Regions from separate parts of the Pseudoalteromonas sp. Cn5-37 genome, predicted to be linked through region 2. Evidence: predicted binding sites of a transcription regulator. Region 2 holds the regulator's gene; the other holds the start of a gene.
What was found. Region 2 encodes ArgR, which controls arginine synthesis, uptake and breakdown. Its sites were predicted from a motif close to ANTGAATANNTATTCANT; they were not measured.
Positions count from the first base shown of each region.

Region 1: the regulator ArgR is predicted to act here: its motif matches at 6,720-6,737, upstream of gltB (glutamate synthase large subunit).

Region 1 is NZ_JAKGBA010000001.1:585,690-601,906, reverse strand. Features, by position in the region: gene L1266_RS02685 (sensor histidine kinase) at 1-217, opposite strand, end outside; gene L1266_RS02680 (sigma-54-dependent transcriptional regulator) at 217-1,545, opposite strand; gene L1266_RS02675 (ABC transporter permease) at 1,627-2,832, opposite strand; gene L1266_RS02670 (ABC transporter permease) at 2,844-4,157, opposite strand; gene L1266_RS02665 (ABC transporter ATP-binding protein) at 4,160-4,867, opposite strand; gene L1266_RS02660 (efflux RND transporter periplasmic adaptor subunit) at 4,889-6,142, opposite strand; gene gltB (glutamate synthase large subunit) at 6,838-11,295, shown strand; gene L1266_RS02650 (FAD-dependent oxidoreductase) at 11,305-12,720, shown strand; gene L1266_RS02645 (hypothetical protein) at 12,998-13,195, shown strand; gene L1266_RS02640 (response regulator) at 13,208-13,900, shown strand; gene L1266_RS02635 (hypothetical protein) at 13,893-14,381, opposite strand; gene L1266_RS02630 (ATP-binding protein) at 14,448-16,217, opposite strand, start outside.
Region 2 is NZ_JAKGBA010000002.1:47,406-63,622, reverse strand. Features, by position in the region: gene L1266_RS05070 (methyl-accepting chemotaxis protein) at 1-736, shown strand, start outside; gene L1266_RS05065 (YggN family protein) at 798-1,580, opposite strand; gene L1266_RS05060 (zinc-dependent metalloprotease) at 1,686-4,115, opposite strand; gene L1266_RS05055 (class 1 fructose-bisphosphatase) at 4,276-5,244, shown strand; gene L1266_RS05050 (DUF3718 domain-containing protein) at 5,391-5,768, opposite strand; gene folA (type 3 dihydrofolate reductase) at 5,848-6,327, opposite strand; gene cgtA (Obg family GTPase CgtA) at 6,407-7,561, opposite strand; gene rpmA (50S ribosomal protein L27) at 7,724-7,981, opposite strand; gene rplU (50S ribosomal protein L21) at 7,998-8,309, opposite strand; gene ispB (octaprenyl diphosphate synthase) at 8,720-9,691, shown strand; gene mdh (malate dehydrogenase) at 9,781-10,716, opposite strand; gene argR (transcriptional regulator ArgR) at 10,942-11,409, shown strand; gene L1266_RS05010 (Dyp-type peroxidase) at 11,406-12,305, opposite strand; gene L1266_RS05005 (ABC transporter ATP-binding protein) at 12,367-13,410, opposite strand; gene L1266_RS05000 (ABC transporter permease) at 13,407-15,041, opposite strand; gene L1266_RS04995 (Fe(3+) ABC transporter substrate-binding protein) at 15,119-16,123, opposite strand.

The sequences.
Region 1 (16,217 bases), on a different contig from region 2:
CTTTAAAATTAAGCAGCCCGGTTTCGAGCGAGTTCATGCCATCAATGAGCGGAGCTGATAATTGCGCGGCAAAAAATCCGCTTATCAAGGTGCAAGCGAGTAGGGCTAATAGGCTGTAAAGCAAGCTTATGCCCGCAAAATAACAAACCAATATAAGCGGCAATGCAGACGCTGCAATACACAAAGTGATGATTTTATATCGAAACGAAAAACGCATTAGTATTCAATCTTAAATTTATCAAGCCTGCGGTAGAGTGCTTGGCGGCTTAAACCAAAATGGCGAGCCACTTTAGCAATCACACCTTTGTACTCGCGCATGGCAAGTTCGATCTCTTGTTTATTAGGCTCTGCTCTTGTATGTGTTGGGCTGTTTGTTTCAACTTGTAAGCCAAAATCAGCAAGCTCAATCACCCCTGAGGGTTTTAAAACGCCAGCGCGTTTACAGGCATTTTCAAGCTCACGAACATTACCCGGCCAGCTATGGGCGAGCAGGGTTTTTTCTGTACTTAACGACAGTGTGCGCTCAGGCAAAAAGTGTGCGACTAAAGCTAAAATATCATCTGGGCGATGGGCAAGGCTTGGTAAATTTAACTCAATTACATTTAAGCGGTAGTAAAGGTCTTCGCGAAATTGACCTGTTTTAATTGCATGGCTTAAATCTTCATTGGTTGCTGAAATCACCCGCACATTCACTTTACGTGTTTGTGTTGAGCCTAAACGTTCAAATTCACCAGTTTGTAAAATGCGTAATAATTTCATTTGTCCAGAAAGTGGCAAGTTACCAATTTCGTCTAAAAATAGGGTGCCACCATCGGCCGCTTCAAAACGGCCAATGCGTTGTTTAGTAATACCGGTGTAGGCGCCAGCTTCGGCACCAAATAATTCAGCCTCAATAAGCTCGCTTGGTAAAGCACCGGCATTAACAGTGATAAAGGGTTTATCAGCTAATAATGAATTAGCCTGTATTATTTGCGCAATGCGCTCTTTACCACTGCCGTTGGGGCCTGTGATAAGCACTGAAATATCCGATTTAGCCACTTGAATCGCAAGATTAACAATGTGCTCCATAGCGGTACTTTTATAAACCAAGCCCACCAAATTTGCTTGTTGCACAGATGCGTCACGCTCTTGCTGGTGGCGTGTAAAGGTTTCGTTTTGCTGTTTTGCTCTACCCAGTTCGATTAGGTTATTTACACAAGTAAGTAGCTTGGCATCGTCCCATGGTTTTGGTAAATAATCAGCAGCCCCTGCTTTGACAAGTTCAACGGCAGTAGAAAGCTCTGTCCATGCGGTGATCAAAATAATCGGTAGGTGAGGGTTTATGTCTCGTAAGGCATAAAAAAGTTCTTTGCCTTCTTCGCCGGAAGTGGTGTCGGCGGTAAAGTTCATGTCTTGAATAACAAGCGCAATACGTTGGTATTGTACGGCTTGAATTGCCTCAAACGGGTTACTTGCTGTAACAACATCAAAACCGTGAATTTCGAGTAATAACGACAATGCATCCAAAATGGCTGGGTTATCGTCGACGATAAGTATTTTTTCCATATTATTGTTTTAGTTATTTTCCTAATAAGGGTGCAAGATGAATGCTACACTGTTAATCCAGTGTAGCATAGGTTGGGAGAACTAAATTGTTCGAGTTGCAATGCTCGGTGAGATATTCGCCGCCCGTTTTGCAGGTGCAAGGACTGCTAATAAACTCATAACGAACACTGCCAGCGCTGTAGCAAGCACGTAGCTAACATCAAGCTGAGCTATTGAAAAGTGCTGCATGAGCAACTGGCCTAAATACACGGCAGCAATCACACCAATCACTAAACCAACTATACATATCATGGCGTTTTCAACTAAGAAGTAGCTGATGATGGCCGATTTTCTGGCGCCTAAAGCGCGGCGAGTGCCTATTTGTTTAGTACGCTTGCTAATATTGAACAGCGTTAGGCCGAAAATACCCAGGGCCGTCACCAACACTAAAATAGTAATAAGTACAATCAACATGCGCATCATTAATGTATCTTCAGCCATGTATGACTCTTTATCGTCATCTAAGCCACGAATGCGAGAAATAACGCGTTTGTTGTAGTTTTTCAGCATGGCTTCTTCAACACGGTTCATGACTGATTGGCGTTGACCAGGCTCTGTTCTAACCACAAAGCGTGCATTTGTACCAGGTTTAATAAAAGGCAGCAGTGCTACGTTATCTGGGCGGCTGTCTTTAAGCCAAGGGCCTTTCATTAGATCAATAACACCAATTATTTTCATTGGAATGTCACCAAAGTAGACTGTTTGCCCTAAACCATTGCCTTCAGGGAACAACTCATCGAGTAGAGTTTTAGTAACAACGGTTACTTTTGAAAGCTCATCATAGTTATCGGTGACGATCACTTCGTCTTCGGTGTAGTTACGCCCAGCAATGAGTTTTACACCATAAGTATTAATGCCATGCTCATCGATAAACATGTAAGAGCTACGCGCTGATTTACTCTCTTCAGGTGCTGGCTTTAAACTAAAATCTGACGAAGAGCCACTGCCCGAAAGCGGTGTATTACTTGAATAAGCAGCATCAACTACACCAGGTATTTGACGAAGCATGGCTTCATCAAGCTCATATTGCTGTGACGGCGACACATCTTTGCCAAACATCATGACATTAAAAACGAAAATGTCTTGTTCAGGATAGCCAGTCTCTTGGCTTAAATAGCTAATTCTGTCTTGAATAATAAACGCTGCGTTACTAACAATTGCAGTGGTGATGGCAATTTGGATCAGTAATAAAATGGCGCCAACTTTTGAGCGGCATAAGGCGTGAAAGATAGGTTTAATTTCTAACATGGGTGTCTTCCTTATTGGCTCTTAAGATAAATAGCAGGGTTGGTTTTACATACCAGCCAAGCAGGGTACAGACCCGCTATCACACAGGTGCTAATTGCAATCACAGGTGCGCTGAGTAGCATGGTTAAATCCATAGTGGCTAAGCTTTGGTAGTAGCTATAGCTTTGACGTACGCCTAATAAGCCCACTTGCGCCAAAATAATTCCGAAGATGCCACCTAAGAAACCTAACATCGCGACCTCAACAATATGTTGAAAGAATATTTGGCGTTTGCTTGCACCTAATGCACGGCGCACACCAACCTCAGGAGCGCGGCGTAAAAATTTCGCTAGTAATAAACCTAAAATGTTGGCAAGGCATACTGCTAAAAACATAAAGCTTAGGCCAACCAGAATTTCGTTGTCTTCGCTAACGACATTGTTGTACTGCATCCACTCATTTACATCGCGTAAGGTGGCGGTTAATTTTTCGCGGTTAAAACGACCTAGCTTTTGTTGCTCTTGCATATAGGCCATTAAAAAGTCTTGGTAAGCTTGCTTTTCTGCAGGTGTTTTTAGTTCAACCCAAAATTGTAACCACACCATTTCAGAATTGAGCTTATCGTTAAAGGTATTGGTTTTTTCGTGCTTCCAACCATTGGTATTACCCCAGTTTTCAAGCTGGCGTGCTTTCATTAGGCTAAATGGTAAAAATAGTTGCTCGGTCTTATTAAATGCACCGTTGTTCAGATCATAGTATTTGGTGGTGATATCCCAATCATCAATCACGCCAATAACTTCGTAGCTGGCATCATCAAGGTACACCATTTTGCCTACTGGGTTTTCACCTGCGAATAGTTTGTCGTTTAATTCATTATTGATCACCACAACAGGGGCGGCATCGGCTTCTTGTTGTGCGCTCCAAACCCCACCGTAAATAAACGATAGGTTAAACATATCGAAAAAATCAGGCGTGGTTAGGCGAGCTTGACCAATAAATGGTTTAACTTTATCTGAGTCTAAATAAACCGAAAAACCCGTTCTAACCATAGTGACACGTTTGCCACCCGCATTTGCTTGATTAAGATTAACGGCATCCTGATAAGTTAATTGCAGTGGCATGTTATCGACTGTCCACCACGTACGGCCTTCATCCATAGTTTGTAACTGCACAGAATAAAGGTCACTACTTTTTTCAGGAATAGGGTCTGCCGACATCATGTGATACACAGATAAACTGGTCATGGTTACGCCAATACCAATGGCAATGGCCAGTACCATTAAAAAGCTCACAAGTGGCGTGCGCTTAAAGCTGCGCCAGCTTAAATCTAAATAATGAAGGAACATGGTTACACTCCAGCCGCTTTAAGGTTTTGAGTGCCTTGATACAAGGTGAAGTCAGCGAGTTGGCCGTCAACAACTTGGATATTACGAGGTGCTCTGCGAGCAAGTTCTGGATCATGGGTAACCATGATGATGGTTGCGCCATCCCGGTTGATTTGTTCAAGTAGCTCCATCACTTGACGCGCCATTAAACTATCTAAATTACCAGTTGGCTCATCGGCAAGTAAAAAGCGCGGTTCACCTGCAAGGGCTCTGGCAATAGCCACACGTTGTTGTTGACCACCAGAAAGTTGTTGCGGTAAGTGTTTAGCGCGTGATGCTAAACCAACTTGCTCTAGGCATTGCTCGATTCGGCGCTTACGCTCGGCGGCTTTGATACCGCGATAACGCAGTGGTACTTCAATATTTTCATAGAGGTTCAAATCTGGAATAAGGTTAAAACCTTGGAAAATAAAACCAATTTTTTGATTACGAAGATCTGCACGCTGGTTGTCGTTTAGCTTACCCACGTCAATACCGTCTAACATGTATTGGCCTTCGCTAAAGGGTTCTAACATACCGGCGATGTTTAAAAAGGTGGTTTTTCCTGAGCCACTTGGGCCCGTTACGGCAATAAATTCACCTTCTTCTACTTGTAGGTTAAAGTCACGAAGGGCATGTGTTTGTACCATATCTGTTTGATACACTTTGCTGATGTTGTTCATTGTAAGCATGTTGATTATTCCTTTTATTTGTTAGCGTAAAACCAGTGTGGGTGCTTTTTTAAAGCGATCGTAGTTCGAGATAATTAACTTATCGCCAGGCTCTACGCCTTCAATTATCTCCACAGCATTAATACTGCTTGCACCGGTTTTTATATCGATTAAATAAGCCATGTCACCGTCAACCTTATAGGCATAGGTGCCACCTTGTTGTAAGAATGCGCCGCGTTTTACTTGTAATACATCGTCGCGATTCTCTAATAAAATACGTGCGGTTAAGCGTTGGTTTTGGCGGATGCCAGAAATCTCATTGTCAAAACGTACGCGGGTTGTCACCTCGCGGTTATTCACTTCAGGTGATATAGCCGATAGCGTGCCTGTGACATGACGACTACCTAACGTAAGCTCAACTTGCATACCAAGACCTAGCTCATTGGCGTAACTTTCTGGTACTTGCAGTTCTGCTTCAAAGTTACTTAAATCTACCAATGTCATTAATGGTTGGCTTTGTGTGACCGCTTCTTTTTGTTGCACTAATAAGTTACCCACAATGCCGCTTACACTCGCGGTAATAGTGAGTTCATTTACTTGTCTGAGTAAATCATCAACAATCAGTTGCTGACGTGCCAGATCACGCTCTGCAGCTTTTAGCTCAAATGCGAGGGTATCTTTAGCTAAGCTGACTTCTTGCTCGGCGTGCTTATAAGACAGCTTGGCACGGGCTAAGTCATCAACGGCTTTTTCTAAATCTATTTGGCTAATTAAATGTTTTTCGATTGAGATTTTAGCTCGGCGGTTTTCTCTATCTGCAGCATTGAGTTCAACTTGCGCTAAATCGAGCGCTTTAGTCAGGCTTAGTTTTTGTCTACGCGCTTCAAGTTGCTTGCGCTGTAACTCGCCTTCTAATCTCGCTAATACTGATTGTTGTTGTTTTAGCTCGTTGGTTAGCTCAGGGCTGGTTACGGTTGCGATCACTTCATTTACTTCAACGCTGTCACCGGCTTTAACTTTTAAATCGACAAAGCCGCGTTCTGGGCTGTAAACCTTTGGCGCATTAGCTGCAACGATTTTACCGCTTGCTGCTACATCTCTGGTGAGTGTCTTTTGGCTTACTTCACTAATTTGTAGGCTTGCTGCATCAACCGAGATGCTGCCATCGTTACTGGCAAACAATGCTTGAAAGCCGAGTGCACCAACAAGTATTACACCTGCTGCTAGTATAAGTGGCTTTTTAATGGTGTTTTTCTTGGCCACTGTAATATCTTGGGCACTGGTATCCTTAATCATCATAACTCCTTACGATTCTCAAAACACACAATCATGAAGCCAACGGCAAGCATGGTAAGTGGAGAAGCCATAAACAAACTGATAGTGAACATTTTGAAATCCTCAATTTCGCTGATGTCTTATCTATACCAGTAGCGTGCCAGTTTTTAATTTATTGATTTTTAATTATTTTATGTTTTAACAGTGAGTTAATGTCTGTCCGCGGACAGAAAAAGTGTCCGCTGCGGACACTTTTAAATTGCTGATTGTTGACGCAAGGGTAAAGAACTCAGTCATTGCGACTAAGGTAGTCTGCTCAGATACGTAGTTTGTAACTATGCTAAAGCCAAGAGTAAATAATGATGCAGTTAGGCTAGGCGAGACCCCGTAAAAAACTGCATTGATATTCATATTTTGAATAATTATTCAAAATAGAGCGCAGTTTACGTTAACGTAAATCGGCGGGTTTTTAGATTGTTTTTTTACAAGTTGTTAAATTTGACACCAGTGTCATAAAAAAATAACGGGTAAAATACGACTAAATGTAAAAAAATAGCATAGAATTTAAAAAGTGCTTTAAGTGAGAAATATTCATGAATATGAATATGTATTCAAAACTCTATTGACTCATGAGGTATTTGGCGATAGTTTTGTTCGTCTGCTAGCACTGTCACAAAAGACTGAACCGCTAGTCGTTGTAGCAAGGGGAGGGGTCTATGTTATACGACTCAAAATTAGAAAAAGATAATTGTGGCTTTGGCTTAATAGCTCAGGTCAATGGTCAGGCGAGTCACCGCTTGATTCGAACAGCAATCACTGGCTTAGATCGCATGGAGCACCGTGGGGGTATTTCTGCAGATGGTAAAACAGGTGATGGCTGTGGTTTATTAATGCAAAAACCTGATAGCTTCTTTCGTGCTATTGCCAGCGAACATGATTGGCATTTAGGAAAGAACTACGCCGTTGGCATGGTATTTTTAAATGCCGATCCTGTACTTGCGCAAACAGCTAAAGATGTGTTGAGTGAAGAACTCGAAAAAGAAACCTTGAGCATTCAAGGCTGGCGCGTAGTACCTACCGATGCGTCATGTTTAGGGCCAATTGCAAAAAAACAACTACCCGGCTTTGAACAAATTTTTGTAAGCGCACCAGAAGGCTGGCGTCCAAAAGATTTAGAACGTCGCTTGTATGTAGCGCGTCGTCGTGCTGAAAAACGCCTCGAAAACGATGAACATTTTTATATTGCCAGCTTATCTGGTTTAGTTACTGTCTATAAAGGCTTAATGATGCCTGTAGACTTACCTAACTTTTATTTAGACCTAGCTGATATTCGCATGACCAGTGCGATTTGTGTATTCCACCAACGTTTCTCTACTAATACACAACCTCGTTGGCCACTGGCGCAACCATTCCGCTATTTAGCGCATAATGGTGAAATTAATACGATTCAAGGTAACCGCCAATGGGCGCGTGCCCGTGCGTATAAGTTTGCCTCACCACTTATTCCAGATTTGCAATCAGCAGCACCTTTCGTGAACGAAAGCGGCTCAGACTCTTCAAGTTTAGATAATATGCTTGAATTGTTCTTAGCCGGTGGCATGGATTTATTCCGTGCAATGCGTATGCTTGTGCCGCCAGCATGGCAAAAAAACCGTGCTATGGATGATGACCTACGTGCATTCTACGACTTTAACTCAATGCATATGGAACCATGGGATGGCCCAGCTGGTATTGTCATGTCTGACGGTCGTTTTGCTGCTTGTAACCTTGACCGTAACGGTTTACGCCCTGCGCGCTATGTAATCACTCAAGATGGTTTTATTACCCTTGCCTCAGAAGTAGGTATTTGGGACTACGCGCCAGACGAAGTGGTTGAGAAAGGCCGTGTTGGCCCAGGTGAGTTATTAGTTATTGATACTCATCAAGGTAAAATTTGGCATTCAGATGAGATTGACCAAGATCTTAAGTCACGCCATCCATATAAAGCATGGCTTGAAGCAAACGTTAAGCGTTTAACGCCATTTGAACAGTTATCTGAAAAAGATGCGGGTAACCGTTCTTTTGATGACGAAACACTGCTTAAGTATCAAAAAATGTTTGGCTACACCAACGAAGAACTTGATAGCGTGATTCGTGTAATGGGTGAAAATGGTCAAGAAGCAACAGGTTCAATGGGTGATGACACGCCATTTGCGGTACTGTCAGAAGGCCATCGCTCACTGTTTGATTACTTCCGACAAAAATTTGCGCAAGTAACCAATCCACCAATTGACCCACTTCGTGAAAATCACGTTATGTCACTGGCAACCTGTATTGGTAGTGAGCAAAACGTATTTAACGAAACAACCGGCCACGCTAAGCGTTTACAGTTTGATACGCCGATTTTGATGTACGCTGATATGCAACAGCTGATCAATGCTGACGATGAGCATTACAGCTACTGTAAAATTGATATCACTTACACACAAGAAGAAGGCTTAGAAAAAGCAATCACACGTATTTGTGATGAAGCACAAGAAAAAGCAGCGTCAGGCTGTGTCATGCTTATTTTAAGTGATCGTAACTTTAGCGAAACGCATTTACCGATCCCGGCTGCGATGGCGGTTGGTTCAATTCAAAGGCGTTTAGTCGATAATAACTTACGTTGTGAATCTAATATCATCATCGAATCGGGTAGTGTCCGTGATGCGCATCAGTTTGCGGTATTACTTGGTTTTGGTGCAACGGCAATTTATCCGTACCTTGCATATGAATCATTAGTTGCAATGAGTGACAAAAAGATTTTAAACAAGAGCTATTGCGAAGTAACGCTTGCTTATCGTAATGCGATCAACAAGGGTCTGTATAAAATCATGTCGAAAATGGGGATCAGTACTGTCGCTTCGTACCGCTGCTCGATGTTATTTGAGGCAGTTGGTTTATCAGATGCGGTTGTAGAAACCTGTTTTAACGGTGTAGCTAGTCGTATCAAAGGGGCGTGTTTTACTGATTTTGATGATGACCAACGTAAACTTCATAAGCTGGCATTTAGTAAACGTAAGTTATTAAGTCATGGTGGCTTACTAAAATATGTTCACGGTGGTGAGTACCATGCTTATAACCCAGATGTTATTCAAACACTGCAAAAGGCAGTACGCTCTGGGGATTATAAAGACTACTTGGCTTATGCTGATTTAGTAAATAACCGGCCGATCACCAATTTACGTGACATGTTGGCGGTGAAAATTCCTGATAGCGGTGTGAGTGTTGATGACGTAGAGCCAGCAACTGAGCTTTACAAACGTTTTGACTCTGCTGCAATGAGTATTGGTGCATTATCGCCAGAAGCACATGAAGCACTCGCGATTGCAATGAACCGCTTAGGGGGTTGTTCAAACTCTGGTGAAGGTGGTGAAGACAAGCTTCGCTACGGTACAGAGAAAAACTCACGTATTAAGCAAGTTGCTTCGGGCCGTTTTGGTGTTACACCACATTACTTACGTAGCGCTGATGTCATTCAGATTAAAGTGGCGCAAGGTGCAAAACCAGGTGAGGGTGGTCAATTACCGGGTGAAAAAGTAACGCCGTATATTGCAAAATTACGTTACTCAGTGCCAGGTGTGACCTTGATTTCGCCTCCGCCGCATCACGATATTTACTCGATTGAAGATTTAGCCCAGCTTATTTTCGATTTAAAACAAGTAAACCCAGATGCACTGATCTCGGTGAAACTCGTTTCTGAGCCGGGTGTAGGTACTATAGCAACTGGCGTAGCTAAAGCCTATGCAGATTTAATTACCATTGCTGGTTATGACGGTGGCACAGGTGCAAGCCCGCTTACCTCTGTTAAGTATGCAGGTAGCCCTTGGGAGCTTGGTCTTGCTGAAACCCAGCAAGCGCTGGTAGAAAATGGTTTACGTCACCGTATTCGTTTGCAAACAGATGGTGGTCTTAAAACGGGTCTAGATATCATTAAGGCGGCTATTTTAGGTGCTGAAAGCTTTGGCTTTGGTACTGGCCCTATGGTGGCACTAGGTTGTAAATACTTACGTATTTGTCACTTAAACAACTGTGCGACCGGTGTTGCAACGCAAGACGATACGCTGCGCCAAAAGCATTATCATGGCCTACCAGAAATGGCGATGAACTATTTTAAGTTTATAGCCGAAGAAGCTCGCCAAATTATGGCAAGTTTAGGTGTGACTCGTTTAACAGATTTAATTGGTCGTTTGGACTTACTTGAAGCAATCGAAGGCAACACAGAGAAACAAAAGAAAGTCGATTTGTCGTCAGTGATTGCTGTGCCTAACAACCCAACGGGTGAAACACTGTATTGTAGTGCGCCAAATAGCTCACACTACTTAGGTCAGCTAAATGAAACCTTGCTTGAAAAAGCTAAACAAGCAATTGATGAAAAATCAGGTATCTCACTGGTTAACCGTATTTGCAATACAGACCGTTCAGTGGGCGCTATGTTATCTGGCTATATCGCTTCTAAACACGGTAACCAAGGTATGGCTGCTGATCCTGTCTCTGTTGAGCTTCATGGTACAGCGGGTCAGTCATTTGGTGTATGGAATGCGGGTGGCCTTGAAATGACACTGGTTGGTGATGCCAATGACTATGTTGGTAAAGGCATGGCTGGCGGTAAGCTAGTAATTCGCCCACCGCTGGGTTCATCGTTCGAAAGCCACAAAGCGACCATTGCCGGTAATACCTGTTTATATGGTGCAACAGGCGGTAAGTTATTTGCTGCAGGCTGTGCCGGTGAGCGTTTTGCAGTGCGTAACTCAGGCGTTCAAGCGGTTGTAGAAGGTGTTGGTGACAATGGCTGTGAATACATGACAGGTGGTGTGGTTTGCGTACTTGGCAAAGTAGGTATTAACTTTGGTGCAGGTATGACAGGGGGATTTGCGTATATTCTTGATGAGGGCAACGACTTTGAAAAACGCATTAACCCTGAGCTTGTTGAAATTGTTACCCTTGAAGGGTTGGCGTCACACCAAGAACATTTACGCGGCCTCATTGCTGAGCATTTAGAGCTTACCGGCTCAAACCGCGCTGAGCAGATTTTAGCTAACTTCGATTTATACATGCCAATGTTTAAATTAGTTAAGCCAAAGTCTAGTGATGTAAAAAGTTTACTCGGACACCGAGCGCGCAGTAGCGCAGAGCTTCGTGTTCAGGCTCAGTAAGGGGGTAGTATGAGCGAAAATGTATACCAGTTTATCGATGTACAACGTGTTGATCCGCGCAAAAAGCCAATTTCAGCACGTAAACAATCTTTCGTAGAAATTTACGAGCCGTTTTCTGAGACACAAGTTAACTCACAAGCGGATCGCTGTTTAGATTGTGGTAATCCGTACTGTGAATGGAAATGCCCAGTACATAACTATATTCCACAATGGTTAAAGCTCATTCGTACTGGCCGTATTTTAGAAGCGGCAGAGCTTTCTCACCGTACAAACAGCTTACCAGAGGTGTGTGGTCGAGTGTGCCCACAAGACCGCTTGTGTGAAGGCTCTTGCACACTTGAAGAAGAGTTTGGCGCTGTCACTATCGGTAATATCGAAAAGTACATCACTGATACGGCCTTTAAAATGGGCTGGAAACCAGATATGTCGTATGTGGTATGGTCTGACAAAAAAGTGGCTATCATAGGTGCAGGCCCAGCTGGTTTAGGTTGTGCGGATATTTTAGTACGTAACGGTGTTAAGCCTGTGGTGTTTGACCGTCACCCAGAAATCGGTGGCCTTCTTACGTTTGGTATTCCTTCATTTAAGCTTGAAAAAGAAGTAATGCAAAAGCGTCGTGAAATTTTCACGGAAATGGGAGTTGAGTTTAAGCTAAACACTGAAGTTGGCGTTGACATTACCCTTGATGAAATTTTGGCTGAATATGATGCCGTATTCTTAGGGGTGGGTACCTATCAAAGTATGCGTGCAGGCCTTGAGAATGAAGATGCAGAGGGTGTGTTTGATGCACTGCCGTTTTTAATTGGTAACACTAACCGTGTTATGGGCTATGCAGAAGACAAGCAAGCTTATATCGATATGGCGAACGAAAAAGTCGTTGTATTAGGCGGTGGTGATACAGCAATGGACTGTGTGAGAACCTCTATTCGTCAAGGGGCTACACAGGTTACCTGTGCGTATCGTCGTGACGAAGAAAACATGCCAGGCTCAAAGCGCGAAGTTAAAAATGCCCGTGAAGAGGGCGTTGAGTTTACCTTTAACGTTCAGCCAAAAGGTATTGTGGTTGATGAGCAAGGTAAAGTTGCTGGCGTTAAAATGGTGAAAACGCAACTTGGTGAGCCGGACGAAAATGGTCGTCGTCGTGCTGAAGAAGTTGCGGGTTTTGAGCATGTTATTGAAGCAACTAAAGTGCTCATGGCATTTGGTTTTAAACCTCATAAAATGGATTGGTTAGAACCGTACGGTGTTGAAATCAATCATTGGGGTGGTATCAATGCACCAGAAAAAGGTGAATTTACTCACCAAACAACCAACCCTAAGATTTTTGCCGGTGGCGATATTGTCCGCGGCTCAGATTTAGTGGTAACGGCTATTTTCGAAGGCCGAAATGCCGCGGAAGGGATTATGGATTATTTAGGCGTTTAATTCTAAGGCGCCATTCAACACTTTTAAAAGCAAGCTACCGAGCTTGCTTTTTTATTGCCTATCATTTTATTGATACGAAAATTTAACCTAGTTTTAGAAAAATAATGAAAAAATAGCGCTTATTACCTAAAATCTAGGAATGAATCTAACTGTTGAACAGAAAAAATTCATTATTTCGTACTAACTCCATATTTGCTCCATATTGTTGCGTTTTAATCTTTAGTAGAGGCAGAAGCCCATCTTAATATTTGATGCTAACAACATGGATAAAAAGAAAATGTTTTGCGAACACACAAATGACGAGCAGTTAAGCTTTTTTCAGCCAAATTCGAAATCTGAAAATGATTTACTCAATGAGGTTATGAATAGTGAAGATCTGCACGATATTCTGACTATGGTTTTATTAGATGAAACCTTATCAGATACGCTTAAAGCGATGGTGAAGCAACAACTTAGAACAATAAAAAAAATATAAACGGAAATAGAAATGCCGCAGATATTAGTCGTTGAAGACGACTTAGATATTGCAGAACAAGTGCTGTTGTTCTTCAATGCATCTGGCTTTACCACTCACCACATCACTGATGGCAGTGCTGTGATGTCGTGGGTTAAAGAAAATAATCCGGATGCGATAATTTTAGATGTAATGTTACCCAATTTAGATGGCGTGGAGTGCATGAAGCAGATCCGCGCTTTTTCTATGGTGCCGATTATTATGGTAACCGCGAAAGTCGAAGAGGCTGACAGGTTAAAAGGATTGGAACATGGTGCCGATGACTATGTTTGTAAACCTTTTAGCGGTGCAGAGCTGGTGATGCGTGTTAAAGCTATTTTAAGGCGTTGTGCGTCAGCACCTAGTACCGATGTAGTAGTGCAAGCGACTGATGCAATTTGCTTATTAGAAGATGCGCTTGAAGTTGAAATTAAAGGTGTCTCTTTAGGTTTAACAAAAGTGGAATTTGACGTATTTAAACTTTTGTACAAAGCCCCAAAGCGTGTTTTTTCTAGGCAGCAGATACTTGACCATATCCAACCAAACAACTTTGATATTACCGATCGGGTAATCGACAGCCATATTAAAAATATTCGCAAAAAGCTTAAGAGTTTAGATTTCTCTCCTAAGATAGTCGCTTCCGTTTATGGTGCTGGCTATCGCTATGATGAACGTCAAATCAATTGATTTGGCGTTCATCGCTTTCTAAATTACATACTGTTCGATCACCTTTTCGAATCGAATGGCTAAACACATACACTGATAATTCCCTCGTTTTGATATCTTGCCAAATGCGTTTGCTAGCAACAGGGCATAAAGCGTAATGTAAATATTGACTCAAAGCTTCACCTTCTAGAGCAATTTTGCTTGGCGTTTGCACATACACCTGAATTGCATCAGATGAGTAGTTAATTTTATTTAAGCGCCATTGCCCCAGTAAAAACTGTTTGGCAAAAAATTGCGAGATACGCTGTTTCGCCGCTGCAGATAACGGTGGATACTCTTTCGGTTTTTCATAACTCGCATAATAAAACCCAGCACTCAATAGCACACAAGCAAGCGCGGCGCAGATAGGAAGAGGTGATTTTTTGGTTTTTTTAACTTTGCTTTGGCGGTGTTTACGCTCAACAGATTTTGCCCATTGAGCATGCTTTAATGACTCTGACATGGTTCCATTCCACAGTAGTTTATTATGCTATTTAAGCAATAAAATATGGTGGAAAAATGGAGAAGCTTATTTATTGCTTAAAGGCAGTAAAATTCGGATACATAATCCACCCGACTTACCCGGTAATGCACTGATATTGCCAGACATTAATTCGACAAAACTTTGGCAAATTGATAGCCCCAAACCTGAGCCTCCTGATGCGCGGCTTCGAGATTCTTCAACACGATATAAACGGTCAAAGAGTTTGCCTATATGGGCTTTACCTACACCCGGAGAAGTATCATCGACTTGAATAAACAGCTCTTGCTTGTTAGTTCTCACTTTGAGCCGAACATGACCTGGGCTGTCGGTATATAGGCAGGCATTAGTAAAAATATTATTAAGGATCTGATCGAGCTTTTGTTTATCTACCGTGATCTCAACATCATTAGCAATAATAATGTCTGAAAAAAATGTCAGGTGGTGGCTGCGAACATAATGACGCATGTCTTGCTCGTACTCAGCAAAGACATTTGCAGCATTTAAGCGTTGGAGATTTAGCGCGAGAGTCTTGTTTTCTGCTTGAGATAACTGATACACATCTGAAATTAGGTTGTTAAGTTGCGCTATTTTGCCATTAATTTTGCTATAGGCTAGATCGCGGTTTTCTTGAATATCGAGCTCAAGTGCTTCTATATGCAGTTTTAATACGCTTAAAGGGGTGCGTAATTCATGGGATATATCAGCAAGCATTTTGTCTTTTTCAAGCAGGTTATATTGATAAAGTTTTGCTTTAAATAGCGCTTTTCGATGCTTGAAGTAATAGAGCACGAGCGCAAGAGTCGTGAACAACAAAACAAGACCCGCAGACAATAACCAAATCTGTTTTTCTAGTCGCTGGTTATTCATTTGTGCTGTAGTGAGCTTATTTTTTTGCACTTCATCATCAATACGTTGCTGTTGCTCGATTGCTGTTAATTGCTTTTTGTTTTTTTCAACGGCTTGATTTAAATGTTCTTCAAACAAAGACTCGGCTAGTTTATTTTCAAGCTTCAATTGCTCAGTTGCGAGTTTGTAGTCACCGATAAGTTCGGCATAAACTGCGGTGTAGCCATGCAGCTTTTTATTTAGTAACCGATTATCAATTCCTTCGATAAGTTCTTTTGAACGACTCAAATAGAGGTCAATCAATTGTGAGTTCTTAAGTGGCAGGTGGAGTTCAATTAAATTGAAATATGAATATATTTGACTCAATGCTGAGCCAGATTTAAGTGCTGCTCTGAGGCCTGAATCTGCACTACTTAAAGCCATATGTTTATTTTCGAGCTTTAAATATAGTTGCATTAGCGTATGCTTTGCTGTTGCCATTCCTTCATAAGCATTTAAATCAGCTAAGCGTGAGTAGGCATTTTTTAATAAGGGTAAAGCTTGCTCATAGTCACCACGTTTATAAACTAACTTTGCCAACTGTAAGCTGGTATCTGCAATGTTTATTTGATTTTTTGTTTTAATATCAAACTCAAGTGCTTTTTTGTAGAAGTATTCAGACTGAGCAAGATCATCTAGGCGATGAGAAAGGTTTGCTAAATTATAAAAATTGGTGGCGATTAACTCATTATCTTTACTGCCAATTAAAAGCTTTTGTGCTTTTAATTGCTGAAACATAGACTGGTCTAGGTCATTCAACGTGTCATATAAGGTACCCAGATTACTATGGCTTTGTGCCTGTTTGTTTTTATCCTTTAACTCGTAAGCTAGTTTGAGTGCTGCCATATAATGCTGCTGAGCTTGGGTCGTTTTAACTTGACGTCTGTAATTGATACCAAGCTCTTTTTGGATTTGATAATGCTCTTCTTT
Region 2 (16,217 bases):
AGAAACTCAAATGGTAGCTTCAGCTATTACCGAGTTAACAGCCTCAGCACAAACTGTTGTAGAACATGCTGAGCAAGCCGCTTACTCAGTGCAAGAAGCTGAGCAACAAGGTCAAAGCGCCAGCCACTTAACCAGCGAGGCTGCTGATACTATCGCGCTTTTAGAGCAGCAAATTGACAGCGCTGGTAATAACATTCAAGTGCTTGATGATGAAGTAAATAACATCGCAAATGTACTGAGTGTTATTCAAGGTATTGCCGAACAAACGAACTTACTTGCGCTTAATGCGGCAATAGAAGCTGCCCGTGCAGGTGAGCAAGGACGAGGTTTTGCTGTGGTTGCTGATGAAGTTCGTGGGCTTGCTCAGCGCACACAAACCAGCACTGAAGAAATCCGCAATATGATTGGCAAACTACAAGCTGCAACCCAAGATGCCAAGTCATCTGTTTCGCTCAGTATGAGTACCAGTGAACAAACCGTTGAAAAGTCGACTAAAGCCAATGAAGAGCTAAAACGCGTTGCCAGCTCACTCAGCGCAATTGCACAAATGAGCCATCAAATAGCCATTGCTGCAAAAGAGCAGCTTGATGCTGGTGAAGACACCGCCAAGCGCATCGTAACTATCTCAGACACGGCTTCACAAACGGCTAATGTATCTAATCAGGCTCATACAGCAACCGATTTGATCAAAGGCCTTACTAGCGATTTAGAAACTGAAACCGCTAAGTTTAGCTAATTCAAACAAGTAAAAACGAAAAAGCCCAGCAACTGCTGGGCTTTTTCGTTTTAAGTTCGTATTAAGACTTTATTTGTACCAAATCAAAATCGGCCATCCCCGGCACCATTTGTTGTAATCGTGACTCAGTGACATCTAATGAGTTCAAACACTCACAGTATTCTGAGGCTTTCATCTCTAATTGCTCTGCTTTCTTTTGTAGTGATTTATCAATTTCTTTTGAGATGATGTCCATACGCTGCCCCATATCATTGATACGGTCTTCGATGTTACCTTCGCGCGATTTAAAGGCATCACCTAGCGAAACTAAAATAGCGCCAAGTGAACCGTGAACTGCAGAGTGAATTTTTTGGCTGATTTCTTTGGTAAAAAAGTCATCGATTTTCGACAGCGACTGCGGAGCAATAAAGAAAAAGTCATCGCCACGCTTAAATTTATCCATTAGTGCACGCTCAACATATTGCAGTTGAGTTTTTAGCACTTCAGGCTCTTTGTCTGACATGCCCTCAACAACTTGCTCGATGGCACTTAAGCCAAGGTTTACACCATCGGTCGCCAAATCAACAAGTTCAGGAACGGTTTGCCTGATACCGCGACTGAACTGCTCCACAACTTGGCTTTCTTCTGGGCTTAAATCAACCCAATAACCTCGTATAAACAATTGGTTATCGTTGTTGATTTGTACGCGAGTTTGACCTTTATCAACAATACGAATGACATCATCAGTGATGATCAAGCCATGGCTTAGCTCTACATCGCATTGTTTTTTTTCTAGGGTTGCGTAACTGGAAAAGCTAGAGAATGTAATGGCCGCTGCTAACAACGAGCGAGAAAAGAACGCCATATACACCTCAAAAAGACAAAAAAGGAAGGCCGCTAGATTAGCAAATATCCAATTTTATGCAAGTAAAACGCCTAGCTATGCTAGGCGTCTTAAAAGAAAGGTGAGTTAAATTGGCGAACCCGGTGGCATTGGCAACACTTTAAAGTTTGCAGGCCATTCACCGTTTTCTAAAAAGTGACTGATTTGCTCGCTTAAATATTGCTTAAATGCACTATTACCAACGGATGCACTGCCTAGCATTGATTCTTGCTGGTAACTCTTTGCAAGTTTAGCTAAGTAGTAACGAAGCTGTGCTTGTACTTCGGGTGCCACCTCATTGCTTGCCACTAAATCGGCAAACTGTTTCGCCGTTAAAAGCTGTACACGTTGGCTAATTTTACCTGCCATCCCTGAAGCAATTTTTTGCTCAAAAACTTGCTGATAAGTTTGTGCTAATAACGCATCTAAACCATAAAATGCATCGCTTCGTGCTTGCTGCTGTGCTAAACGGTTAATGCGTTGGCTATTAAAAAGTAGGCTCAAGCTATGTGCTGCAGCAACTTCAGGCAGCGCCATCGCATCAAGCGTTAGTCCTGTGCGACCAACAATACTTTCGCGTGATTTAGATTCACCATACGCTTTTGGTGGAATAAGCGCTAATACTGACTCAGGTAAAACAAGGTTTTCGGCTTTTAGCGTTGCAAGGAGTGCATCCACTGCTGCTTGTTGCGTTTGCTTTGCCACAACCTGTGCCCCTTTTGGTTGCGAGCCGTCACGTACTTCGTACTCATAATTCACACCAGCAATTAGTTTAACCGCAGCTTCTACTTGATAGCGATGGAACAAATAAAGTGGCACCAGCATTTCTTCTAATTGCGATAACGCAGTGCCTGTTTTGATGTTTTCGATACCAAAGCTCGTCAGCGCTTGTTTACGAACATCAAGTACACGCATTAGCTCATCACTTGGTGAACTGCCGTTATCCCATAAATGCCCTGTTGGGTGAGCACCACCTTGAGCGCGGGCATCACTGTCTGAGATAAACTCCAACCCTTTACTTTTGTTCTCAGCTAAAATAGCAGCCAATTGCTGTGCTTCATCTTGATTGGTGAAGTCGCTATAACCGTATTTGACCACTTGGGTATCCCACACGCCCATGCCAGCAGCATAGCCACGACTTACATCTAATTTACCTTGCTCATTAAAGCTCAGTAGTGGGTGTGGATAATCCATCACAGAGGCTCTGTCTGCCACTGACGCTGCAAAGTTATGCGAAATACCTAAAGTATGCCCGACTTCATGGGCACTTAATTGACGAATACGATCAAGTGCCATGGCTTGTAAGCGCTTAGCCACTTCATTGCCTTCAAAATAGGGAGCTGCTAATGCTTCTGCAATTAGGATATCTTGACGAACACGCAGTGACCCGAGTGTCACATGGCCTTTGATAATTTCGCCAGTTCGAGGGTCAATCACTGAACTGCCATACGACCAACCACGGGTTGCACGGTGCACCCATTGAATTACGTTGTAGCGTATATCCATAGGGTCGGCATCATCAGGGAGCACTTTAACAATAAATGCGTTCTTATAACCTGCTGCATTAAAGGCATCATTCCACCATTTAGCACCATCAAGTAACGCTGTTTTAACTGGCTCAGGTACACCCGGATCTAAGTAATAAACAATCGGCTCAACGGGTTCGCTGATTGGCAGGCTCGGATCTTTTTTCGCTAAACGATGACGTGGAATGTAACGCACATACATAGACTCACCCAGCGCTGCCGCATAATCTTTGTGCTCAATGCTCCAAAAACCTGCTTGAGGGTGGAATTTGCGAGGGGTGTAGTTATCGTCCGGTAACTCAATTAATGAGTGATGCATATGTACTGTCAGCGCATAAGGGTCTGCGCTCACTTGGCGTACATACTTTCCTGGGTTATTACCATGAAAAGTAAGCACGGCTTCTAATTCTGTATTTTTTTCAAACGCTTTTGAACGTGCTAAATATACCGCACTGCGGTTGCTATCTAGATTAAAACTTCCCTGCCCGGTTGCTGATAAACGACGGCTTACACCATGAACATCGCTTAATAAATAAGGGGTGTAATCCACAAGTACCGCAGTATCTGACTGAGCTACAACACTAAAACCCGCTAAAATACTCGATGCGAACGCCTCTTTAATACTTTGTTGTTCCGCAAGGTTATTAGTATTAGCGCGGTAATAAGTATTGATGGCTCTTAGCATTACCTTATCGCCAAAACGCTCAAACTGTACTAAATGTGTGTCACCTAACTGACCGCGATCTAAGCCAATATCATTTGAACCAACACCGTAAGGTAGGCTTTGTTGTAGTAAAAATTGTTGCTCGAGTTTATCCACCTCAAGATACAATTTGCCGTTTTCTGTGTCGTAGTAAAATGAAAAATAGCCTGAAAAATGAGTCATTTCTTCAGTAAAATCATTTATAGACTTAATTGCTGCGTGTGCTTGAGTTATCATAGTTAGTAGCACAGCTAAGAGCAGATATCGTAGTAATGGTATTTTTTGCATAATCTTATCTTTGTTATTCGCGTTTTAAATACTGTATAGGTATTAAGCAGTATAAAGTACCGTTTATAAAAATCAGCTATTTAAGACGAAATTCAGCGCTTGCTAAGACATTCTCTCTCACACTAAAAATGTCTGGCTACAACGTTATCAGGAAAATAGAATGCGTAGACTCCCACCGGTATTGTTAGAAGATGGTTGCCCTCGTGAACTGATCTCATTGATCAGAACGGTACTTGCGGCATGTAAAGAAATTTCATTTCGTGTTGGTCAAGGCGCCCTATCTGGCGTATTAGGCTCAACCCTAGACGAAAACATTCAGGGTGAAACTCAGAAAAAACTCGATGTTCTAACTAACCAACTTTTAAAAGATATTTTATTAGAATCGGGCTACGTAAAAGCCATTGCCTCTGAAGAAGAAGACTTCACCGTTGCGGGTAATCCAGATGCCAACTACATTGTTGCATTCGACCCACTTGATGGCTCATCAAATACTGATATCAACTCACTCGTTGGTACGATTTTCTCAATTATGGCGGCGCCTGAAGGTTCAGATCCAGCTGATCCTAGTATTTTTATGCAACCGGGTAAAAACCAAGTTGCAGCGGGTTATGTGTTATATGGCCCATCAACCGTGCTGGCGTTAACAACTGGCAAGGGCACACGCTTTTTCACCTTAGATAAAACGCACGGTACTTTCTTATTAACACAAGATTTTGCAAGCGTACCTGAAGAGACCAGCGAATTTGCTATCAATGCTTCAAACCAACGCCATTGGCAACCGGCGATGCAAAATTACATCAATGACTTAATTGCTGGTGACACAGGCCCACGTGGTCGTAACTTCAACATGCGCTGGATTGCTGCAATGGTGGGTGATGTGCACCGTGTATTATGTCGTGGTGGTATTTTTACTTACCCAACTGACACGAAAGATCCAAATAAACCTAACAAATTACGTTTATTATACGAAGCAAATCCAATGGCAATGTTAATCGAACAAGCTGGCGGCATAGCTTCTACAGGCACTGAGCGCATCATGGACATTCAACCTGACGCTATTCACCAACGTGTGGCGGTGATCTTAGGTTCGAAGAACGAAGTAGAAACCTGTTTAAGCTACCATAAATAACAAGCAGTAAATGCCTCAAACTGGAAGGCTTCAACTTTAGAAGCTTCCAGTTTTTAATAAACGAGAGATTCTCAACAAGTTACTTACCTTACAGGCACAAAAAAACCGCAACGAGTGCGGTTTCTTAAATTCTTTTGGCGCTTAAATTAAAGGCCTGCGCGGTCTTTAATAACAGCGATTAGTGGTGAACCACCGTGACCGTTCGACTCAGCCCAAGCAATATCAGCACCATCTTCTAAAGAGCTTTTTGATAAGTTCTTAACAATATACTCACCAGTATCTGCCGCGCCGCTTTCGATTGCATGACGAAGCATGTTATTGCCATTGCATTTCACAGCATCAAAAATGTTACGAATTTTCACACGTGAGCTTTTAAGCTTACTACGCAAACGGTTTTTATCATCAGCTGCGATATATTCACAGATAGAAACCGCTAATTGATCATCAGCTTTTGCTGGTGCTGTATACGCAACTGACGCTGATACAACAGCCGCTGCAAGTAACATATTTGGTAACTTCATCATATTTTGCCCTTATGTAATACTTTTTTCTTACCAAGATTGTGTAATATTGTACCAACTAATTAATTTTACCGCAATAATGTTACGAATTTTTGTACAGGGTTACAAAAGTATACGAGTGAGGGTTTTTGTTATCAGGCTGATGCTTTTCTTGCTCGGCAACTGTCCAATTAGCAACACTTTCGTAATCTGGGAACTGCGTATCACCTTCCACTTCAAGGTCGATAAAAGTTAAGTATAGACGATCTGCTTGAGACAGGAATTGTTCGTATATATTTCCGCCACCAATAATCATTACTTCTTCAACATCAGCAACCAATTCCAGCGCAGCCTCTGGTGAAGTAACCACCTCAATACCTTCAGCTGTGTAATCAGCATTACGCGTGATAATAATATTTTGACGACCCGGTAAAGGCCGACCTATTGATTCAAATGTTTTACGGCCCATGATCACAGGCTTTGCCATGGTTACTTTTTTAAAGTGTTGCAGATCGGCGGGTAAATGCCATGGCATTTGGTTGTCTTGGCCAATTACTCGGTTATTTGCCATTGCAGCAATCATTGAAATTTTCACACTAAACCTTAATACTTTTTTCTTATTAATAAAAAAGGAGCGCATGGCTCCTTTTCAGTTTTAAATTTTATCGTTGGTAGATAACTTCCACATCGTAGTCATCATCATCCCAGTCGTCATCCCAATCATCATCGTCTTGAGAGGTCGCTTTCTGATGGTAAGTATCCCACTTAAATTCAACTTCTTCTTTCTCTTCTTCAGCGAATTTCTCTTTCGGCATACTATCAAGTAGCGCCATAATGTCATGACACAATGCTTGAGTATTTTGTTTATTCGCAGCAGAGATACGGTAAACATTAGCCTCTTCACCTAGCTCTTCGGCAATTTCATTACACAGGGCTTCAGCTTCATCTTCTGGTAATAGGTCAATTTTGTTAAATACTAACCAACGCGGCTTTTCAGCAAGTTTAGGGCTGTATTGGTGTAGCTCATTAATAATCGCAAAGGCATTATCAACCGGGTTTGTACCATCTACAGGCATAACATCAATGATATGCAGTAATACACGACAACGCTCCAAATGCTTTAAGAAGCGAATACCAAGGCCTGCGCCATCTGAAGCGCCTTCGATTAGACCTGGGATATCAGCAATTACAAATGACTTATTCGCATCTGGGCGTACTACACCAAGATTAGGAATAAGCGTCGTAAACGGGTAATCTGCCACTTTTGGTTTAGCTGCAGAAACACTGCGGATAAACGTTGATTTACCAGCATTTGGTAAACCAAGTAAGCCAACATCAGCAAGTAGCATTAGCTCTAGACGTAAGCTGCGAACTTCACCAGGTGTACCTAGTGTTTTTTGACGTGGAGCGCGGTTTGTACTTGATTTAAAACGTGCATTCCCCAAGCCATGGAAACCACCTTTTGCAACAACAACCTTTTGACCATGCTTGATCAAATCACCTAATGACTCTTCAGTGTCAACATCAATGATACGTGTACCAACAGGTACTTTAAGCGTTAAATCAGCGCCTTTTTTACCTGTCATGTTACGGCTTTGACCATTTGTGCCGCGCTCTGCTTTATGAAAACGCTCAAATTGGTAATCAATTAACGTATTTAAGTTTTCATCGGCTTGTAGATAAACGCTGCCGCCATCGCCGCCGTCGCCGCCATCAGGACCGCCATCTGGTACATATTTTTCACGTCGGAAAGATACGACACCGCTGCCGCCATCACCCGCGTCACAACGAATTTCTACTTCATCTACAAACTTCATGATTACTCACTTTAAGATTGGCTTGTTAATAACTCTATTATATACCTAAGTGCCCTATTCAGCACCCAATGCCAAGGCGCTTAGGTATATATTTATACGCACTATTATGTGCCTTAAAACAAAAAACCCCGCAAAGGCGGGGTTTTTCAAATATCGAGATGATTACTCAGCTACGATATTTACGTATTTACGGTTTAAAGGACCTTTCTGTTCGAATTGAACTTTACCATCTGCTTTTGCGAAGATAGTGTGGTCTTTACCGATACCTACGTTTGCGCCAGCGTGGAAACGAGTACCACGTTGACGAACAATGATGCTCCCCGCTAGAACTGATTCGCCACCAAAACGCTTAACACCTAGGCGTTTGCTTTCTGAATCGCGACCGTTACGAGTACTACCAGCTGCTTTTTTATGTGCCATTTCTCAGTACCTCTAATTAAGCGCTAATGCCAGTGATTTTAACTTCAGTGAACCATTGACGATGGCCCATTTGCTTACGAGAATGCTTACGACGTCTAAATTTAACAATCTTAACTTTCTCACCGCGACCGTGTGAAACAACCTCAGCTGTTACTTTACCACCGTTTACGAACGGTACACCGATCTCGATTTTCTCACCATCAGCAACTAAAAGTACTGAATCAAATTCAACTGCTGCACCAGTTTCAACGTCTAATTTCTCAAGACGAATTGTTTGACCTTCAGTCACACGGTGCTGTTTACCACCACTTTGGAAAACCGCGTACATAATTAACTCCGTCTGTGCGCCCTCAAATCGACGCAACTAAAATATTCTTCAATAGGGCGCGAAGTTTACGCTAATGTGCAAAAACTAGCAAGCCTCTTTTTCGATAAAATGAATAAAAAATAGCTGCATTGAGAGCAATTCAATATTTTCCCCTATTCTATCCTAAAAACACCACATGCCAAGCGGTTTTTACGATCTCATGACAATTAAATTACGCTAATAATAGGCACCTTTAAAATTCAAAAAGCTGATCACTTATTAATCAAGGTTATAAATTTATCTTGGCAAAATTGATCTCAAATAAAAAACTTTACAGTGTTTTTTTACTGAATCATCACAAAATATCGAGCAAGCGCTTTTTTTGTTGTACAATCAGCCCCGTATACCCATAAATATTGGCTCGGAGATCAATGGATATAAAAGCTATCCAGACGTTAATCGAAAATGAAATGGATGACGTCAATCAACTTATACATGCCCAAATGCGCTCAGATGTCGCATTGGTTAACCAACTCGGTTTATACATAGTAAACAGTGGCGGTAAACGCGTTCGTCCTATGTTGGCCATTTTAGCGGCAAAAGCACTTGGTTATGAGGGCAAAGACCATATTACGCTTGCCACTATCATCGAATTTATTCATACCGCCACTTTATTGCATGACGACGTTGTCGACGAGTCACATTTGCGCCGTGGTACGCCTACAGCCAACGCAGAGTTTGGTAATGCAGCTAGCGTTTTGGTCGGTGACTTTATCTATACACGTTCATTTCAGCTTATGGTTGGCCTAGGTAAAATGCCAATCATGCAAATTTTAGCGGATGCAACCAATGTCATCGCTGAAGGTGAAGTATTACAGCTAATGAACTGTAATGACCCTGACACCACAGAACAAAGCTATATGCAGGTTATTTACAGCAAAACGGCAAAATTGTTCGAAGCTGCAACCGGCCTTGCTGCAATTATTACCGAGCAAGACAAACAAACCCTTGAAGCATTAAACTTATACGGAATGCATCTTGGCACTGCATTCCAATTAGTGGATGATGTACTTGATTACAACGCTGATGCCGAGCAACTTGGTAAAAACATTGGCGATGATTTAGCTGAAGGTAAACCTACCCTACCGCTTATCTACGCAATGCAAAAAGGCACACCAGAGCAAGTTAAGCTAGTACGCGAAGCTATTGAGCTTGGTAATGGTATGGACCATTTAGAAAGCATTCTAGCGGCATTAGCTGACACTAAAGCCCTTGAGTTTGCAATGCAAAAAGCTGAGCAAGAAGCTGACAAAGCAATTGCTTGTATTGCGTTCTTACCAGATACACCGTACAAACAAGCCTTAGAGAGTTTGGCCCGTATCGCCGTTGCCCGCGATCACTAAACACTATTTATTCGAGCCATTAAAAAAGCCTGCATTTGCAGGCTTTTTTGTTTTCGGCGATTTAAAAATCGCCTATCATCTGTCGGGAATTAACCGTTGATGAAATCAACACCTTCTTGGATGTCTTTGTTAAGTGTAGCTAGCATGTCGTTTTTAGCTTGCTCTTCGAATGCACTTAACTCACCGTAAGAAAGGATTTCTTCAACGCCGTTTTTACCTAGACGAACTGGGTGTGCGAAGTATGCTGCGTCACCGTTTTCAACTGCAACGTATGCGTAATCAACTACTTCTTCACCTTGTAAGCCTTTAACTAAAGACATACAGAAGCGTGCTGCTGCAGCCCCCATAGAAAGAGTCGCTGAACCGCCACCCGCTTTAGCGTTAACAACTTCAGTACCTGCGTTTTGGATACGTGGAGTTAATGCTGCAACTTCTTCGTCAGTGAAAGTAACACCTTCAACTTGAGAAAGAAGAGGAAGGATTGTAGTACCTGAGTGACCGCCGATCACTGGAACTTTAACGTCAGTTGCGCTTAAACCTTTAAGTTCAGCAACAAATGCTTCTGAACGGATCACGTCAAGCGTTGTGATACCGAATACACGGCCTGCATCGTAAGTACCCGCTTTTTTGAATACTTCAGCAACGATTGGCACAGTGCCGTTTACTGGGTTAGTGATGATACCTACTAACGCTTTAGGACAGTTTTTAACGATGCCTTCAGCTAATGTTTTGATGATACCTGCGTTTACGTTGAAAAGGTCCGCACGGTCCATGCCTGGCTTACGTGGCATACCCGCTGGGATAAGAACGATATCACAACCAGCTAATGCTGCGTCTAAGCTGTCAGCACCAAAACCTTCAACTTTAACGTCTGTTGGGATGTGAGAAAGATCAACCGCTACACCAGGAACAACAGGGGCAACATCGTATAACGATAATTCAGAACCTGCAGGTAAACTTGTTTTTAATAATAAAGACAATGCTTGGCCGATACCGCCAGCTGCGCCTAAAACAGCAACTTTCATTGGAATTCTCCGTAATTTGAGGTAGGAAATATTTGTGGCCCTAAAGATAATGAAATTAGCGACTAAAAACAAATTTATCCTGCTTATTTCGCGTATAATTTCGACCATAGTTGTAAACTTGGCTGTAAAGACACAGCATTTTGGACGACTTTGTAAACTAATACTGCATAAATATGCAGAGTTGTGTAGAATTACCCTACATTTTATGAATAAAGAAACGGCAACATGCAACCACAAGACAAACAAGAAGCACTGATCAAAGCGTTTAAAGCGCTATTAAAAGAAGAAAACTTCGGTTCACAAGGTGAGATTGTCGAAGCATTAAAAGAGCAAGGCTTTGATAATATTAGTCAAAGTAAAGTATCTCGCATGTTAAGCAAATTTGGTGCGGTACGTACTCGTAATGCAAAACAAGAAATGGTTTATTGCTTACCGGCTGAAATGGGTGTGCCAACAGCGAAAAGCCCACTGCGTCAGCTTGTTATTGATATTATGCATAACGAAATGATGATCATTATTCGCACCAGTCCAGGCGCAGCACAATTAATTGCTCGTTTACTTGATTCACTCGGTAAAGCAGATGGCGTACTAGGCACTATTGCAGGCGACGACACTATTTTTATCGCCCCTGCGAAGATTTCTGAAATCGATGTGACGCTTGATCGCGTACGCACTTTATTCGATACCGTTTAAAGCTGCTTTAAGAAGTTTACTGACGGGGCGAAAAACGCAGATCCCATATCGGCTTGAGTAAAATCGAGCCAATGATCATAGCAATCGCCCTGCCCCAAGCGACTCTTTAATACCTGCTCAAACGCATCCCCTTGCGCCGCACACGAAACCATTAAAATTCCCTGCTTATGCACATCACCAAATGGCATGCTTTGGTTTAGCAAGAGAGGCTGGCCATGCTCATCTTTTAATTCACTACGAACCGCATGACTGGTTTCTACAGCAGGCACAATCAAGGTGTTATCTAGACGCGTGCGCCCCATGATTTGCTCTTGCTCTGATAACGATAAGTGCTGCCAGACACTCAAATCATGCACAAAGCGCTGAACATGAATATAGCTGCCTTGGTCTTCAAAGTGACCCGGTTTGTCGATAAGTGCTGTACTACGCTTTTGACGGCCATGAGGTGTATCGCCTGCATAAATAAAGCCGTTAAAATCACGTCCATCTAAAAACCGAAAATTACGGACCTGCTCCACCAGCTCAACATCCGGTGTTAATAATTTTAGGATTTGCAGGGCAAATAGATGGTTTACATCTTCACGGTCTGAGCGAATTTGTACAAACAAATCAAATGGCTGGGCACTCATCACATGCTCACTGTGAGTTACATTCGGAAAGCTTTGCAATTGACTAGGAATAAACTCGGGCAAGATATGCGGCCAATACTGAGCACCAAGGGCAACCACGCACGATAGCATGGCTTCTGAGAACTGATCAGCAAACTCATCTTGAATGACGCTAACGCGTTTTAGTTTTTTACGTAATGACTCATCGTGGCCATCGTAAACATTAAAAAACAGGTGCAAACCATGTAAGTTTGCTTCAGCACAAATCCCAGATTGCGCTTGCGCCATAGTGAATCCTTAGCTTCTCGTTATTTGCACAAAGCCAAGGATTCAAGATTGTTATTTATTACTAATCATGAAAAAAATTGACTGTGTGCGGCATTATTTTTATTTTTAAAGGTTGCTCAACAGCTAACACGCGGTCTTGCTCTGCAGCAACTTCACACTCTTGCCCTGCAATATTAATTCGATATACATAACGCGTACCGATAAAGCGCCTGTGCAAAATAGTTAAACTGTTTGCGTCACTGTGCGCAGCTTCACACAACTGAATATGGTGCGGTCTTATATACACTTGACCTTGCTGACAATCTGCATTGTTCGGTGTCAATGAGTGAACCACACCAAACGCCGTTTCGTATTCAGTTGGCGTTAATACTTTTGCCGTTAAGTATATGCCCGTACCAAGAAACTCTGCAACCACCTTTGAGTTAGGTTGGCTAAATAACTGCTCAGGAGAGCCTTGTTGGGCTATTTTTCCACCATGCATAACCGCAAGCGTGTCAGCAAATGCGAAAGCTTCTTCCTTTGAGTGAGTAACAAATACCGCAGAAACCTGCTGAGCTTTAATAATTCGGCGTATATCTGCAATAAGCTCAAAACGCACTTGTGTATCAATATTCGAAAATGGCTCATCAAGTAATAATAAACTTGGTTTGTAAGCAAGTGCACGGGCTATTGCCACACGTTGCTGTTGGCCACCAGAAAGCTGATGCGGGTATCGCTGTGCACAACCATCGAGTTTAACAAGGCTAAGCATTTCATCTACACGCTCTCGCTTTTGCGCTTTGCTCATATTGCTAAGACCAAACGCTATGTTGTCGCTTACCGTTAAATGAGGAAACAGCGCATAGTCTTGGAACATCATGCCAATATTACGTTTTTCCGGTGCAACAAACAGCCCACTATCGTTGACCACTTTTGAATCAATACTCATATAGCCTTGATCAGGCTGTAAAATCCCGGCAATTGCCTTTAAGGTGGTGGTTTTGCCGCAGCCACTTGCGCCAAGCAAACAGACGATTTCATCTTGTTCAACATTGAGGTTTAGTTCACTCAACACCTGAGTCGCATTGTACTGATAAGCTAAGTCTTTAATTATCAAATGACTCATGAGTGATTTTGCTCCATCGAACGATTAACGAAATACAAAGGGATTAACCCAACTAACACGATAAACAAGGCTGAAATTGACGCAAGCTCCAATTGCTCATCACTAACATATTGAAAAACATGAGTTGCTAGGGTTTCAAAATTAAAAGGTCTGAGTAATAGAGCTGCAGGTAACTCTTTCATGCACTCAATAAACACTAACAAACCAGCTGTTAAAATACCGCGTTTTAATAGCGGTAAATGTACTCGCCAAAGGGTTTGCATGGGCCCTTTGCCCATTGATTGGCTGGCCATATCTAACGATGGGCTAATACGTAAAAAACTGCTTTCAAGCGCGCCATGCGCAATCGCATAAAAACGTACAACATAAGCAAAAATCATCGCAAATAAAGTACCGCTTAAAAGTAACCCTGGTGATAGACCAAAAGGCTCAAGCCAATTATTTAATGCATCATCTAGCTGAGTTAATGGCAGCAATACAGCAATCGCTAATACAGTACCAGGTAAGGCATAGCCAGTACTTGCTAAACGCCCAGGGATCAAAGGGTAAGCTTGCTTCGCAATGCGTTGATAAAACAATACCAATAAGCTCAATAGGATAGTTGCAATGCTCACCACTACAGCCACTTTAAAGCTTTGCCAAGCGTAATTAAAGAATGCCCCATTCCATGCTTCATCTGCATAGACAATGGCATATTTAACTAATACTCCAACCGGCAGAATAAAAGCCAATACCAGCACAACGGTGCAAGCCAAGCTTGCAGCCCATGCCGCACCGCCTTTTAAGCGATACAAAGTTGCGCTGTTTACGCTTGACTGACGTTCATACACAGCTTGATTGCGACGACTAAAGCGCTCAACCATGATGGTTAAAAACAAAATCAGTAACATAATACCTGAGATTTTCGCCGCTGCGGTTAATGAGTAATAGCCAAGCCATGTATCATAAACAGCGGTCGTCAGTGTGCTCACAGCAAAGTAGTTAACAGTAGCAAAATCAGCCATAGCCTCCATACTGATCAATGTAACCCCTGCCACAATTGCCCCACGACCAAGAGGCAAACTAACGCGTAAAAAACTTTGTAATGGTGATAGCCCCATTAGTTGACTAGCTTGCACTAGTTTAAAAGACTGCTCTCTGAGTGCCGTTTTAAAAATTAGGTATAAGTAAGGATAGAGTACCAAGGCAATCATAAAAATAGCCCCAGTCAATGTACGAATATCAAAAAACCAGTAATCGTCTGGTGATTGCCAACCAAACCAGTCTCGAAGGGCGATTTGTATTGGCCCTGCGTAATCAAGTAAGTCGGTATACACGTAGGCGATAAGATAAGTTGGCATTGCTAAAGGCAGCATTAACGCCCATTCAAATTGCTTACGCCCGGGAAAGTCACAGTATGCAGTTAACCAAGCTAGCGGCAATGCAATTATACAGCTTAACAGCCCTACCCCTGCAATGAGTATGAGTGTATTACGGGTATAATCCCACAGCACCGTATCAAAAAGGTGCTGAAATACATCTGAATCCCCTTGCAGTGATTCAAATAACAAAAAGCCTAATGGCGTAACAAGCAACAGGCCAATAAGCCAGGCTGTAAGCTGCCAACGCGACAGCGAAAACTTCACATGCATAAGTGGATTAATACCAGATAAAATAAAAGCTGTTAAAAAACAGCTTTTATAAAATTGTGTAACGAGGAATGTTCTCGTTATAAATCAAACTTTACTTCATCAATCAGCTTCAGTGCCACAGGACGATATTTACTGATCTCATCAAGAGGAAGACTGTCTTCTTTAAACTCACCCCATGATGCAACCATCTCAGATAATGCAACCCCTTGCTTTACAGGGTATTCCATATTCACTGAAGCATACATATTTTGCGCCTTATTGTCGGTCATATACTCAATCAGTTTCAAGGCATTTTCAGGGTTTTTAGCATAACGGGTCATAACAACGCCCGATACATTGATATGAGAACCACGGTTTGTTTGGTTAGGGAAGTTAATATATACCGCTTCTGCCCATGATTTTTGCTGCTCATCTTGCATCATTTTGCCAAAATAGTAGCTGTTGCCTAAAGCCAGATCGCATAAACCTTCTTTTACGGCTTTGACTTGTGCTCTGTCATTACCTTGCGGCTTACGTGCTAAATTGGCTTTTACGCCCTCAAGCCATTGCTTTGTTTTTGCTTCGCCATGGTGAGCAACCATAGAAGCAACTAAACCTAAATTGTATGGATGTTTACCAGAGCGAGTGCAGATCTTACCTTTGTATTTTGGGTCCGCTAAATCTTCGTATGTTAACTCACCAAGCGCACCAACGCGCTCTTTTGCAGAGTAAACATTACGTACACGTTTAGTAAGTGCTATCCATTGACCGTCGGCATCGCGAAAAGTGCTTGGCACATTCGCATTAACTACATCACTATTAATTGATTGCGTTAAGCCTAAATCTTCTAATTGAATCAGCGCACTAAAATTTGAAGTTAATACTAAATCAGCCTTACTGTGTTTACCTTCGCGCTTAACACGCTCAATCAGCCCTTTTTTTGCAAATACCACATTAGTTTTAATGCCTGTTTGCTTAGTGAAATCATCCAAAATAGGCTGAATTAAGAATGGTTGACGAAACGAGTAAATATTTACTACATCTGCAGCAAATGTAGGCGCGCTTAATAATGCGCTAAGTAATACTAAGGCTGTTTTTTTCATTTTATAGCACCTAAATAATAACAATTATCAAAATATTTTACCTAGAGTTAGGGCAAAGTGCACCCGTTTAAACTTATATTTCAATCAACATAGC